Regions from separate parts of the Yersinia entomophaga genome, predicted to be linked through region 1. Evidence: predicted binding sites of a transcription regulator. Region 1 holds the regulator's gene; each other region holds the start of a gene.

Region 1 (3,198 bases):
GCACGGCTTCATAAGAGAAGTTTGCCGCAATCTCTTCCATCAAATTGATGGCATTTTGCTGCGCTTTTTCGTGGGAAATTTTCTTGGTACGCGCTTCATCAGCCACCGCTTTTTCGATAGCTTTTGACGCCAGCAGCTTTTTAAATAGCTCCTGACGTGCCGGCAGACTTGGGCCAACGGCAGCTAAACGCTGACGAGAGAAGTGCATACGCGCGACTCTGGCCAGCTTATGGGCGATGGTTTTGTCAGTGCCGTGCTCACTGGCCATGCGGCGCAGGGAAACGGTAGTCGAGAATCGCACAAAGCTATCGCGACCCAGCCACAGTACGGCAAAGAATTTTTGTACGCCGTTCAGTACGCGCAGATGTGGTGTACCGTGACCTTCCCGGCCCGGAGAGCGGCCAAACATTACTGATACCGGTAGCATCTGAATATCCAGCTCAGGATTATTGCGATGCAGATCCAGATAATCGTGGAATAATTTTACCGATTCCTGCTTCGGGGCATAATAGCGAAATACCCGTGGGCCATTATCGATGAAAACGTGACTTGGCAGCTGTGCACCGTCTATTTCCAGTGGAATCAACGGATCGGGAAGATCTTGTGCCAGGCACTGCGCTCGCAATGTCAGCAAATCAGCCTTAGAGTTATAAGGTAAAACATACAAAATTGGACGTGACGGGTCTAACCCCAGTTCAGTCACAGGATCTGCGGGGATTACCTTGCTTTTTACCAACAATTTAAGTGGTAAATTCAGTAACTTATAATATATTTTACGCCAACCTGACATAACAACGTGAAGCCTCTTGTTAGCAATTCGCCGCAAGGATACCAGAAACTCGTTTTGAGATCTGTGGTGATCAGACTGATGGAAGCAGCGAAACTATTATCAATCCAATAAAAAGGTACATAACTCATGGCTAATCAATCAACAGGACTAACCCGTATCTATAAAGCGGCAGGTTATTCTGTGAAAGGGTTAACCGCTGCTTGGAAAAATGAAGCCGCTTTCCGGCAGGAGGCCGTGGTGGCCGTCATCGCTATCATACTGGCCTTCTGGCTTGATGTGGGAGTCATAGAGCGAATTTTATTGATCGGATCTGTCGTCTTGGTGGTGGTGGTTGAAATTATCAACAGTGCGATTGAAGCGGTTGTTGACCGGATTGGCAGCGAGCTGCATGACCTTTCAGGTCGGGCAAAGGATATGGGGTCCGCCGCAGTGCTCATCACTATCCTGCTGGCGGTATTTATTTGGGCTACTGTGCTGTGGCAATACTTGAATTTGGCATAGTTCAGGGAAAGAGCAAATAGTGGTGAAGAACAATACAGCCATTAATCCCTGTTTTTATTCACTCTTCGGTTCCCAATAGGGGTTTGGCTGTATATACTCACAGCTAAACTGTATAAACAAACAGGGGGCGGAATGAAAGCACTTACTACCAGACAGCAACAGGTCTACGACTTGGTTCGCGATCACATCTCGCAAACGGGCATGCCACCGACACGTGCCGAGATCGCGCAGCGTCTGGGGTTCCGTTCGCCTAATGCCGCAGAAGAGCATCTAAAGGCGTTGGCGCGTAAAGGGGTGATTGAGATCGTCTCCGGCGCTTCTCGTGGTATTCGCCTATTAATGGAAGACGAAGAAGGCCTGCCGCTGATTGGCCGGGTTGCTGCGGGCGAACCGCTGTTAGCGCAGCAGCATATTGAAGGTCACTATAAAGTTGATCCTTCGCTGTTTAAGCCTAATGCTGATTTTCTGCTGCGGGTAAACGGTATGTCTATGAGAGATATCGGTATTCTGGACGGTGATTTGCTTGCGGTTCATAAAACTCAGGATGTGCGCAATGGGCAGGTTGTGGTGGCGCGTATTGATGATGAAGTTACTGTTAAGCGTCTGAAAAAACAAGGTAATATTGTTCAGTTGCTGCCTGAAAACAGTGAATTTCAGCCCATCGTCGTCGATCTGCGCGAGCAAACATTTACTATCGAAGGTTTAGCCGTTGGCGTTATCCGCAATGGCGACTGGATTTAACGAACCACGTATTCCTACCTGCGGTAGTTAGCGTTAATAGCAATTGATTTTATCCCTTAAATAAAGCCCCTTCATTGGGGTTTTATTATGTGTGCTACGACTCAAATAATCCTGTATCTCATCAGAAATGAAGGCATATATATTGGTTAATCACTCACATGACAGTGTTTTAGTAATATTGAGAACTATCCGATAATAACGAGTTACTTGCTGATTTAAATACAGAATAATATGAGGTTTTCTTAGCCTGCCTACTATTTCATTACTATTCCATAGTACTAATTTAGCCATCGGCAGAATGCTCTGCTATAGTTATTTCACGGTAAGAATAAGACAACGATTCAATTTAAGATTGTCTTATTAATTTACTGGTAATTATATTAGCCTATATATTAATAGGAATTAAATAAACTGAGCTAACAAAAGTTAACGGAGATATTATGAATAAAGATCAAGCCGACGGTAACTGGAAGCAGTTTAAAGGGAAAATTAAAGAGAAATGGGGCAAGCTGACGGATGATGACCTGAAGGTGATAGAAGGGAAACGCGAACAGCTGGTAGGTAAAATTCAGGAAAAATACGGTTATCAGAAGGAAGCTGCGGAAAAAGAAGTGAAAGCTTGGGAAGATCATACCAAATATCGCTGGTAACCTGAGTTGGTATTAATATATGAATATAAAACTTACCTCCCTCCACGGTGTTATTAAATGTGTCGATATTTTATAAATAGAGTTATTTATTAAAATATAATTTAATATCATCAAGTTTACATGTTTTATATTAAGATGTTGCAAGCACAAGGAGGTGCTGACACTTCCAGTGTTGGTTATAATTAATGTCAATCAATACAATGTTAATTAATACAGTGAGTCATGACGACAAACCATTTTTTATTTTATTTCTGCCGCCGTATGACGACAGAAATGATTTCTGCACCAGGGGTTACTTTTCCAAGGTTACTTTCTTTTTGCCACTAGACTATGGTCGTGATCGCAATGTTCATGGCTATCACAGGCTTCGACTTCGCCGCACGTGGCGCAAAGGCCGTGAGCCTCTACCACGCTGTGACGCAGCGCAAAACCTGATTGTTTCGCCAGCAAAGCTAAGGCTTCTTCAATACCAACGGTGGTTTTTTCCGTTACCAAACCGCAGCGATCGCAAATAAA
Region 2 (3,198 bases), 2.1 Mb from region 1:
ACGCTTCGAACTCTTCAAAGCGCATTGGGCGGTTATCTAACGCCGACGGCAGACGGAAGCCGTATTCCACCAGCGTTTCTTTCCGCGAACGGTCCCCTTTGTACATACCGCCGATTTGCGGAATAGTCACATGGGATTCATCCACGATCAGCAAACCGTCGGCAGGCAAATAGTCAAACAGCGTCGGCGGCGCCTCTCCCTCTCCGCGCCCGGATAAGTAACGTGAATAGTTTTCTATCCCGGAGCAGTATCCCAATTCATTCATCATTTCCAAATCAAACTGGGTTCGCTGGGTCAAACGCTGTTCTTCTACCAGTTTATTGTTCTCCAGTAGTACCTTACGCCGTTGCGCTAGTTCGACTTTAATGTCTTCCATCGCTTGCAAAATACGTTCTCGCGGCGTGACATAGTGAGTTTTCGGATACACGGTAAAACGCGGAACTTCCTGATGCAGCTGGCCCGTCAGGGGATCAAACAGCGATAATCGCTCCACTTCCTCATCAAATAGCTCCACTCTCAGCGCCAATTCATCAGATTCGGCAGGGAAAATATCAATCACTTCACCGCGCACCCGAAAAGTCCCGCGCTGGAACGCCTGATCGTTGCGGGCATATTGCAACTCCGCTAGCCGACGTAAAATCGCCCGCTGATCGATAATCATTCCTTTGGTCAGATGCAGCATCATTTTCAGATACAAATCCGGATCGCCCAAACCGTAGATAGCAGAAACCGAGGCCACCACCACCACATCACGCCGCTCCAGCAGGGCTTTGGTGGCTGAAAGCCGCATCTGTTCGATATGCTCGTTTACCGATGCATCTTTCTCGATAAAAGTATCAGAACTGGGGACGTAGGCTTCTGGCTGGTAATAATCGTAGTAGGAAACGAAATATTCCACCGCATTATCAGGAAAAAATTCTTTCATTTCGCCATACAGCTGTGCCGCCAGCGTCTTATTGGGTGCCAAAATCATGGTTGGCCGATTCAGATCGGCGATCACATTCGCCACGGTAAAAGTCTTACCCGAGCCGGTAACCCCTAGCAGCGTTTGGTGCGCCAGGCCATTTTCCAGACCTTCTTCCAGTTGACGGATCGCCTCCGGCTGATCGCCAGCAGGCTTAAACTCAGAATGCAGTTTGAATAATTTACTCATGAATTAGCTACCCGATGGAGAATCACGCGCGGTTAGGAAGCTAATTATGCGAGCCTCCCAGATTTTTTCCACTGCTATGATACTGGATATAAAACCAGCATCAAGTATAAATATAGGGAAAAGAGCGCTGGTTCTGGCACGACACCTCCGTTATCTCGATTCCATATTGCCATTTGCATGACAATACCCCATTTATCCCCAGAAAGAGGCAGTTGTTAACCTCTGTAAAACAAATTGATTAAAGATCACACATAACCACCAGTGTTAAATACTCAAGTCTTGATTTTAATTAACTTATTGTAATTTATGTATATTTAGAAAAAGAAGAGAATCCAGACAACCGGGGCATAAGCCGCGTCCTCTCTCGCTTGCGACTAGTTTTTTGTGTCTAATACACAAGGTTATCCACAGGAATGGTGGATAACTCACTCAATCCCGTCTGTGGTGCGAGCTGGAGAAAACCGCCGGTTAAGGTAAAAACAGGTCCAAATAGGATTTTTTAGTCATTTTTTTACATTTTTATTTCTCTATATATTTCAATTAGTGCTAAATATCCCCCTTGCTAATTTGCTATTCGCCGCCTACACGAGTCATCCACCGCGCAACCGATTCAAATTGTTTCTTTTTTGCACCACGCCCCCTCAGAGTGGCACCGCCTAGGTGCAACCGCCATCCCGTAGCTGCCGGCGGTTTATGCCATTTCCAATAAATTTTACGCAAGTGGCCAAATAATTTCGTTACATCGTCCTAACATAATGGTTTTTTCTTATGCGTTAGCAACCTGGCTCGAGAGTTGCTTATTTCACTGTGATTCGGCGTAACAGAAGCGTGATAGCGGGAGTTGCGTTCCAGTGTTAATAGGCCAGACTGAGTGCTGAAAACGGCTGTTTAGCAGTAAAAATCACCGTTAGCCGCAAGTTAATATCTGAAACTGGTTATTTATCACTTCTTTATGCCAACACGTTTTTTCATATCTTGAGATTTTTATGCTGAGGATTGGCCTAACGGCAGCAAAAGTTGCTCGCAGAACTCAGCCAGCCTACGCCCTCAGCACCTAGCCAAGCGAGGAGATTTTCTGATGCTACGTTTACAATCGGTCAATCAATTTTATGGTCGCACCCATATTCTATGGGATATCAATCTTGAGTTACCTCCCGGCCAATGTACCTGTCTGATAGGTCGTAATGGCGTAGGAAAAACCACGCTGATCAATTGCATAATGGGTCATCTTCCAGTGGAAAGCGGCACGATGGTTTGGCAACCCGGGGGGGAACCGCCTGAAAACCTGCTTCACCAGCCGGTAGAGCGACGAACCGCACTGGGGATTGGCTATGTCCCACAAGGGCAGCCAATCTTCTCTCAACTGAGCGTGGAGGATAATTTGCTGGTCGCGCTTCTGGCTGGGCGTCACAAAGATCGGGTTATTCCCCACTGGATCTATGATTTCTTTCCGTTTTTACATCAGCAGCGCCGTCAACGCGGCGGGGAGCTAACGCGTAACCAACAGCAACTGTTGGCATTCGCGCGCGCGTTAGTTCCCGAACCGGAATTACTGATTCTGGATGAACCGGGTTGCGGTGATCAGCCCGCGCTAAATGCGGAAATTGGCAGTGTCATTCGCCAGTTATGCCAAAATATTGGCCTGACGGTCTTACTGGTTGAACACCGGTTGGAGAACATTCAGCAAGTGGCCGATCGCTTTTATTTGATTGATGAGGGAAGAAATGTGGCTCAAGGAAAATTTGCGCTGTTAGATGACGATTTGATCACCGAATACTTAACGGTTTGATAAATCTGTTATTCGAGATAAGCATTGATATGAAGTTCGAGCGAGTACATTACCTGCGGCATTATTCAGTTTAATGGCCGCAGGCGTTGAGGATGAAATCTGTTTGTTCCGAAGCTGTGCGGACAGTATCGTCTAATGTAATAAGTTTAAAAAATTACCGTGACTTAGCAATTAGACGCCGTTTCGAACGCCTGCTTTAATACCCCTCGATTGAGGAAAGCGATCGGGGTATTTTCAGTCAAATCTTCTGCGGCGG
Region 3 (3,198 bases), 940 kb from region 1:
AGCTATCTGCGGTAGAAAAAAATCTCACCGTGGTGCTGGAACCCGTCAGTAGCGCAGCGAAAGCTTTGACCGCTGATACCCAGCACCGTCTGCTGGCATTGCTGAATGCGACGCCAAACGGCGTAATCCGTATGAGTGATGAAGTGAAAGGCGTGGTTGAAACCTCACTGAACGTGGGCGTCGTGACCATGGAAGAAGATAAGGCCGAAATTATGTGCCTGATTCGTTCCCTGATCGACAGCGGCAAAGACTATGTTGTTAGCATGCTAACCGCCGTTGGCCAACTGGCTGGCGCGCAGACTACGCCTAAAGGCGGCTATCCTGGCTGGCAGCCTGACGCAAACTCTCCGGTCATGCATTTAGTTCGCGAAACCTATGAGAAACTGTTTAACAAAACGCCAAATATCATGGTAATCCACGCCGGTCTGGAATGTGGTTTGTTCAAAAAACCTTACCCAGAAATGGATATGGTTTCCATCGGCCCAACCATGACAGGCCCACATTCTCCGGATGAACAAGTACATATCGAAAGCGTTGGTCAATACTGGCAATTACTGACCGCATTGCTGAAAGCCATTCCAAAACGCGCTTAAGCGAGTACCGCACTATCATTACGAACGGCGCCGCCTGCGGTAGCGCCGTTTTTTATGGCAAATTTGCTGCTAGAAAACCCAGAACCTGGCATCTATCCCAGCGCTATTCCCAATTCAGCAATAATTGCCGTTCAATCTGCGGATCCAGCAGGCTGACATGCAATCCCACCAGTCGCACACCTCTGTCCGCCCGTCGCTCATCCCAAACTTGCTTGGCAATACGCAATAAATCGACCTTGTTCAATTCTGGCCAAACGTGTTCCTGAGTCGTTTGCTGAAAATCCTGAAATTTAAGCTTTACGCCCTGACGAGCAATTTGCAGATCCGGCCTGACCTTAGCCAAGCGGGCTTCCAGTTCGGGGAAAAGTTTTTCAATAATCTCAACGCATTCTTCCCAGTGATGAATATCCTGCGCCAGCGTCCTTTCTACGCCAACGGATTTACGCAACCGATCGGGAGATATACTTCGCTCATCAATACCATGGCAGCGCTCCCATAATACCCGCCCAAATTTACCAAAGGTTTTCAGTAAATCAGCCAAAGGATAATTTTGGACATCAACACAATGAGTTAAACCCAATTCCTGTAAACGCTTAGCCGTTACTTTTCCCACGCCCGGAATTTTGTTAAGCGGCAAAGTTTGTAGAAAAGGTTGAATTTGATCCGGTGTAATAACGTATTGTCCGTTGGGCTTATTGATATCTGAAGCGATCTTGGCTAAGAATTTGATCGGGGCGATTCCGGCGGATGCAGTTAAACCTAATTCCTCATGAATTGACTGGCGGATCTGTTGAGCAATTAAGGTTGCTGAACCGCTAAAAACCTGACTTTCGGAGACATCCAGATACGCTTCATCCAGCGATAATGGCTCGATAAGCAAAGTGTAACGGGCAAATATTTCGCGAATATGTAAAGAAGCTTCTTTATATGCCGCCATACGCCCCGGAATCACTTTTAAATGCGGGCAAAGCTTCAATGCCATCGCAGTGGACATCGCACTATGGACACCGTAACGTCTGGCAGGATAATTGGCCGTGCTGATAACGCCACGACGATCTGCGCTACCGCCAATGGCCAAAGGGATATCGCGTAAACTGGGGTCATCCCGCATCTCTACGGCTGCAAAAAAGCAGTCCATATCAACATGGATAATCTTGCGCACTCTCACTCCCATCGGCAATAGACAACTGTATAAGTATACAGTAAAAAAAGCCATGTTCAAGATTGTCCTAATTTAAATGCCGCTAAATATTTCTAATTTCCAGATCGAATACTGTTATTTACATTTAAGCGATTTTTTCATTTATTTTTAATAAAAAAGTACTACATTCGATAAAGTCGTAGAGTAATGTTTTTTTATAAAGTAAAACACATGTATAGAGAAATTCAATTTAAATGGGTTATACGGGGTATATATTATGCGGAATTATATTATGGCAAGTATATTAATCTTATTTTCATTACAAGTTATGTCATCTCCTTCAGCTAATGAACCGCCGAAAATAGTGGCGCACCGGGCTGGTACCGGAGACGCACCAGAAAATACGCTCCCTGCAATTAAGAAATCGTTGGAAAATGGAGCTGATGCTATTTGGATTACCCTACAGTTAACAAAAGATGATGTACCGGTACTTTATCGACCTTCCGATTTAAAAGAACTAACCAATGTTTCAGGAAAAGTCAGAGACTATACGAACAAACAGCTATCAACAGTTAATGCTGCTAAATTCTATAATGAAAAAAATAAAACCGCATTTTCAGCCAATATTCCAACGTTAGAAGAAGTCCTAAAGTTGAAATATGTGCTGGAAGATTATCCTAACGTCATGTTCTATCTAGATATTAAATCCCCAGATGCCGAAAATCTGGCTCAGCCTTTTGCTCAGGCTCTACAAAAAGTGCTGAAGGAAACCAACAGTTTTGAACGTACCCGGGTTTATTCAACCGACAAACTGTATCTGAACGCTATAGATCAGATGAATAAGGACGCGGGGCGAAAAGAGCAAATTCAACGTTTTGAAAGTCGAGATGAAACTCGTGATGCTTTGGTCGATATAACCTTAGGCCATCAATGTAAGCTGCCGGTAGACAAAAAGGAGCGCTGGTACGGATTGGAGATGAAGCGAAACGTTGAGTTAGTCGTTGTGGAAAAATTCACTCTTGGCGAAGGCCGTTCTCACTCAAACACCGTATTAACATGGGATAAAAGCGCTATCGATTGTTTCCGCTCCAAAGGGAAAGCCTATATTATTTTCTTTGGTATCAATACAGCGCAGGATTATGAAAAAGCAAAAGAGCTAGGTGCAGATGCCGTGATGGTTAACTCACCGAAAGAATTTAAAAAAATAGTGAATGAAAAAAAGTAATCGATTAAATATATCCTTGTAGACAAAAAGCCCGGCAGTTAATTAGCCGGGCCTTTTATGCTATAGGATACGAAACTGATCCAGTTTCTTCTGCCGGGCCGCTTCTTTTTCCATTCGCTTTTTACGGGAATCACAAGGCTCAGGACAGTCGCAGACTTTCTCCATCCCCAGCGTAGCAATACCGCCGCAGCTCCCCTGTAAGGTTTTGCGCTTCACTACATAGCCAATAGACATTCCGC
Region 4 (3,198 bases), 1.4 Mb from region 1:
TCGGCTGGGGCCCACCGCTGTGGCACCTGCCTTTTGAAGAGCTTTTATCCGAAACGTTCGGTCACGTGGTGTGGATGTGGACTATCGAAATATTCAGAAGAGATATTCGTAACCGTATTACTCATCAGCCCGATCCAGAGTTTCAGCCGCAGCGAAAAATAAGCCGCCATTATTGATATTTAAATCCGGAATATACGCGACTGGATAAGCTGGCTAAAATCCGGCCAAAAAAAACTAATTGATTGAAATTTATAATATTTATTGGCCACAATGGAGAGATGACGGGGAAGGTTAAGTGGAAAAGAAAACGCTAACCACTATTCCCCCGTTATCTTAATGAGGGAAACTCTCTCATGGAGCAGGAGAAATTTATGCTGAATAGATTGAAAATGTTGTCCATAAGACAAAAAGGGATTTATCTCATTCTTCTGCTGACGTTGGTTTTCACACCCAAAAGTTATGCCGAAGCTGAATGCTGGGCGGTGTGGGATATCTACCCCAGTACCAGCCAGGGACCCGTTACCGTTCCAATGAATGCCCCGATAGGCTCATTACTTGCCTCTGGCGTTTATAGCTATGCGGTAAAAGTAGTAAAAAACAACTCGTTCGGCGCACCGGGGAACTTCGTTCTTCAACCACGAACATCCACTAAATGGACGGGCATCTATTACGATTCAATGCCAGTGTATAAAACTTCAAAGGAAGGCGTCGGCATCGCGTACAGAACCGACGGTAGAGACGGATTGCTAGATGTTTACGCACCACAGTACACCTATGAAGGCTATTTGATGCGCACCAATCTGGAATATTTCCTGGTGAAATATGCCGATATAACCTCTGGCACGTTGCCGGCATATAACCCGGTCAGTGTGAGTTACACCTGTCTGGGTATCACAAATGGCAAGGGTTTAGGTCAAATATCCTTCCCAGCGGTAGATATTCAGGTCAACGGCTGTAACACCACCACGCCGTCCATTCAGGTTCCTATGGGTACCGTCAATAGTCATTCTTTCTCCGGCCCCGGCAGCTATGGCCGCTCCGTCCCATTTACCATCGGGCTGGACTGCCAAGTTGACACCAAAGTTTCACTCACTCTGGGGACTTCCGGCAGTAGCGACAATGTATTGCCGTTAAACGGCAATACAGGAGAACAGGTGGCTAGCGGTCTGGGAATTCAGATCCTGTATGATGGCAATCCCCTTCCGCTGGGCGCGCCCACGAATTTACTCGATAGCACCACGGTTGGAGCTAATGAAATCCCGATGACTGCTCGTTATTACCAAACCGGGGTCAAAATCACGCCGGGGGCGGCCAATAGCGTAGCGAGTTTTACCCTGACATATCGCTAGGTTCAGTCTTACATACTGTCCTAAATTCCTGGCAGCAGAAAAAACCGGCTTGGTGTCAACGCGCCAATACTGTATATTAACCCAGTTGTTTTTGAATGGGTTATCCTGACATTTTTAGGGGAAGATATGCGTATTGAATTGATTTATGACAAAAGAAACGTCGGCGGTCTGACCAACGCCACTGATTTGATCAAAGAAGAGTTGACCAAACGTGTGCATCGGATTCATCCAGAGGCTGACGTCCACGTTAAGGCCATGCAGGCCAACGGTCTCAACGTATCGGGCGTGACCAAGTTGGAAAAATCTGCTCTGAACAGATTGATCGAAGAGATGTTTGAAGAAGCGGACGAATGGCTGACTATGGAAAGCTAATCTCCGTCGATCTGCATCTATCCGGAGATAGACATGTATCGAACGGTCGAAATTCTTCTATATAAATTACAGCCCGATAGCGGCAATATATTCCATCGGGTTATGCAGGATATTAGTATTCCACTGCATCAGAAAGCCGGTATGGACGTAGTGGCTTATGGCAAAGGCGTAGAACTGGAAGACAGTTATTATCTGATTCGCTCATACGCCAATCTCGCAGAGCTTGAGCGCAAACAGGCACAGTTCTACCGCAGCGAGGCGTGGCAAACCGGGCCACGCAACGTCATTGTAAGCCGTATTATTAGCAGTCATAGAACAGTAGTCTATCTTGAGCCTAAGGCTATTCGAGCGCTACGAGGGCTGAATACCGGTACCTAGCCGTGTACGCTATCAGCCAGTTTTATTACTTTACGTTTAATTACTCTGTGTTTAATTGCGTTACCTTTATTACTGCGAATGTATTGCTGCGAATGTTATCGCCGTTAACTCGCGAAAAATAATTAGCCCAACTTATTTAAGGAAGAATATGAAACTAGCAGGAAATATTTTATTACACGCCGGTCTGCTAATAACGTTATTTTCCTATGCTGCCACTGGCGCTGTACCGCAAAACTTTCTGTATACCGGTTCAGACGATTTAACGACTATTTCCTCTCTGATTCAGCGGCCTGATATTGGCGGAGTACAAATTGTCTATAATTGGAAGGCGCTAGAAACCGACAAAGATCAGTATGATTTTTCACAGATCGAGCGTGACCTTGCCTACCTTAATAGTTTAAATAAGAAACTTTTTATTCAAATTCAGGATCGTTTCTTTGAGCCTCAAGCTAAAAACGTTCCTGCCTATCTAATGAAAGATCCGCGCTATAACGGCGGTATCGTACCGCAATATGATAATCCCGGCGAAAATAAGCCTGCGGGTTCAGGTTGGGTAACCCAGCAGTGGAATCCGGCGGTACAACAACGCTATCAAAAACTACTGGCGGCATTAGCTACAAAATTCGACGGCCGGGTATTTGGCGTCAATCTGCCAGAAACCGCCATTGACCCCGATATTAAAAGGGATAAATCCGGCTTTAGCTGCGATAAATACTTTGCCGCAGAGATGGAGAATATGGCCTTTGCCCGTAAAGTCTTCTCTAAATCTCATGTGGTGCAATACGTCAATTTTTGGCCTTGTGAATGGAATAATGATCATCAATACATGTCACGCCTGTTTGAATTCGCTGCGAAAAACAAGGTGGGGCTGGGCGGGCCAGATATCGTACCAAATAAAAAAGCGCAGATGAAAAATGCCTATCCGTTCTTTAATCAATACAAAGGCAAGCTTAGTCTGGTTGGAATGGCCGTCCAGGAACCCACCCTCACCTACACCAATGCTAAAACCGGCAAACCCTTTACCAAAGCTGAGTTTACCGATTATGCAGAGAACTATTTAGGTGCGAATGTAATTTTCTGGAGTACTGCTTCACCCTGG

The links. Region 1 encodes LexA, which represses DNA repair genes until DNA is damaged. Its sites were predicted from a motif close to TNCTGTATGTACATACAGNA; they were not measured.
Region 2: the regulator LexA is predicted to act here: its motif matches at 1,234-1,253, upstream of uvrB (excinuclease ABC subunit UvrB).
Region 3: the regulator LexA is predicted to act here: its motif matches at 1,779-1,798, upstream of dinB (DNA polymerase IV).
Region 4: the regulator LexA is predicted to act here: its motif matches at 1,417-1,436, upstream of PL78_RS17005 (DinI-like family protein).

Annotation. Positions count from the first base shown of each region.
Region 1 is NZ_CP010029.1:2,397,312-2,400,509, reverse strand. It holds gene plsB (glycerol-3-phosphate 1-O-acyltransferase PlsB) at 1-790, opposite strand, end outside; gene PL78_RS11000 (diacylglycerol kinase) at 917-1,291, shown strand; gene lexA (transcriptional repressor LexA) at 1,424-2,032, shown strand; gene PL78_RS10990 (CsbD family protein) at 2,473-2,682, shown strand; gene zur (zinc uptake transcriptional repressor Zur) at 2,989-3,198, opposite strand, start outside.
Region 2 is NZ_CP010029.1:346,264-349,461, reverse strand. It holds gene uvrB (excinuclease ABC subunit UvrB) at 1-1,153, opposite strand, end outside; gene PL78_RS01725 (ABC transporter ATP-binding protein) at 2,232-2,942, shown strand; gene PL78_RS01720 (hypothetical protein) at 3,107-3,198, opposite strand, start outside.
Region 3 is NZ_CP010029.1:1,461,826-1,465,023, forward strand. It holds gene pepD (beta-Ala-His dipeptidase) at 1-593, shown strand, start outside; gene dinB (DNA polymerase IV) at 697-1,755, opposite strand; gene PL78_RS06640 (glycerophosphodiester phosphodiesterase family protein) at 2,012-2,959, shown strand; gene nqrM ((Na+)-NQR maturation NqrM) at 3,020-3,198, opposite strand, start outside.
Region 4 is NZ_CP010029.1:3,788,789-3,791,986, reverse strand. It holds gene PL78_RS17015 (YagU family protein) at 1-176, shown strand, start outside; gene PL78_RS17010 (fimbrial protein) at 372-1,349, shown strand; gene PL78_RS17005 (DinI-like family protein) at 1,476-1,721, shown strand; gene PL78_RS17000 (NIPSNAP family protein) at 1,755-2,099, shown strand; gene PL78_RS16995 (hypothetical protein) at 2,248-3,198, shown strand, end outside.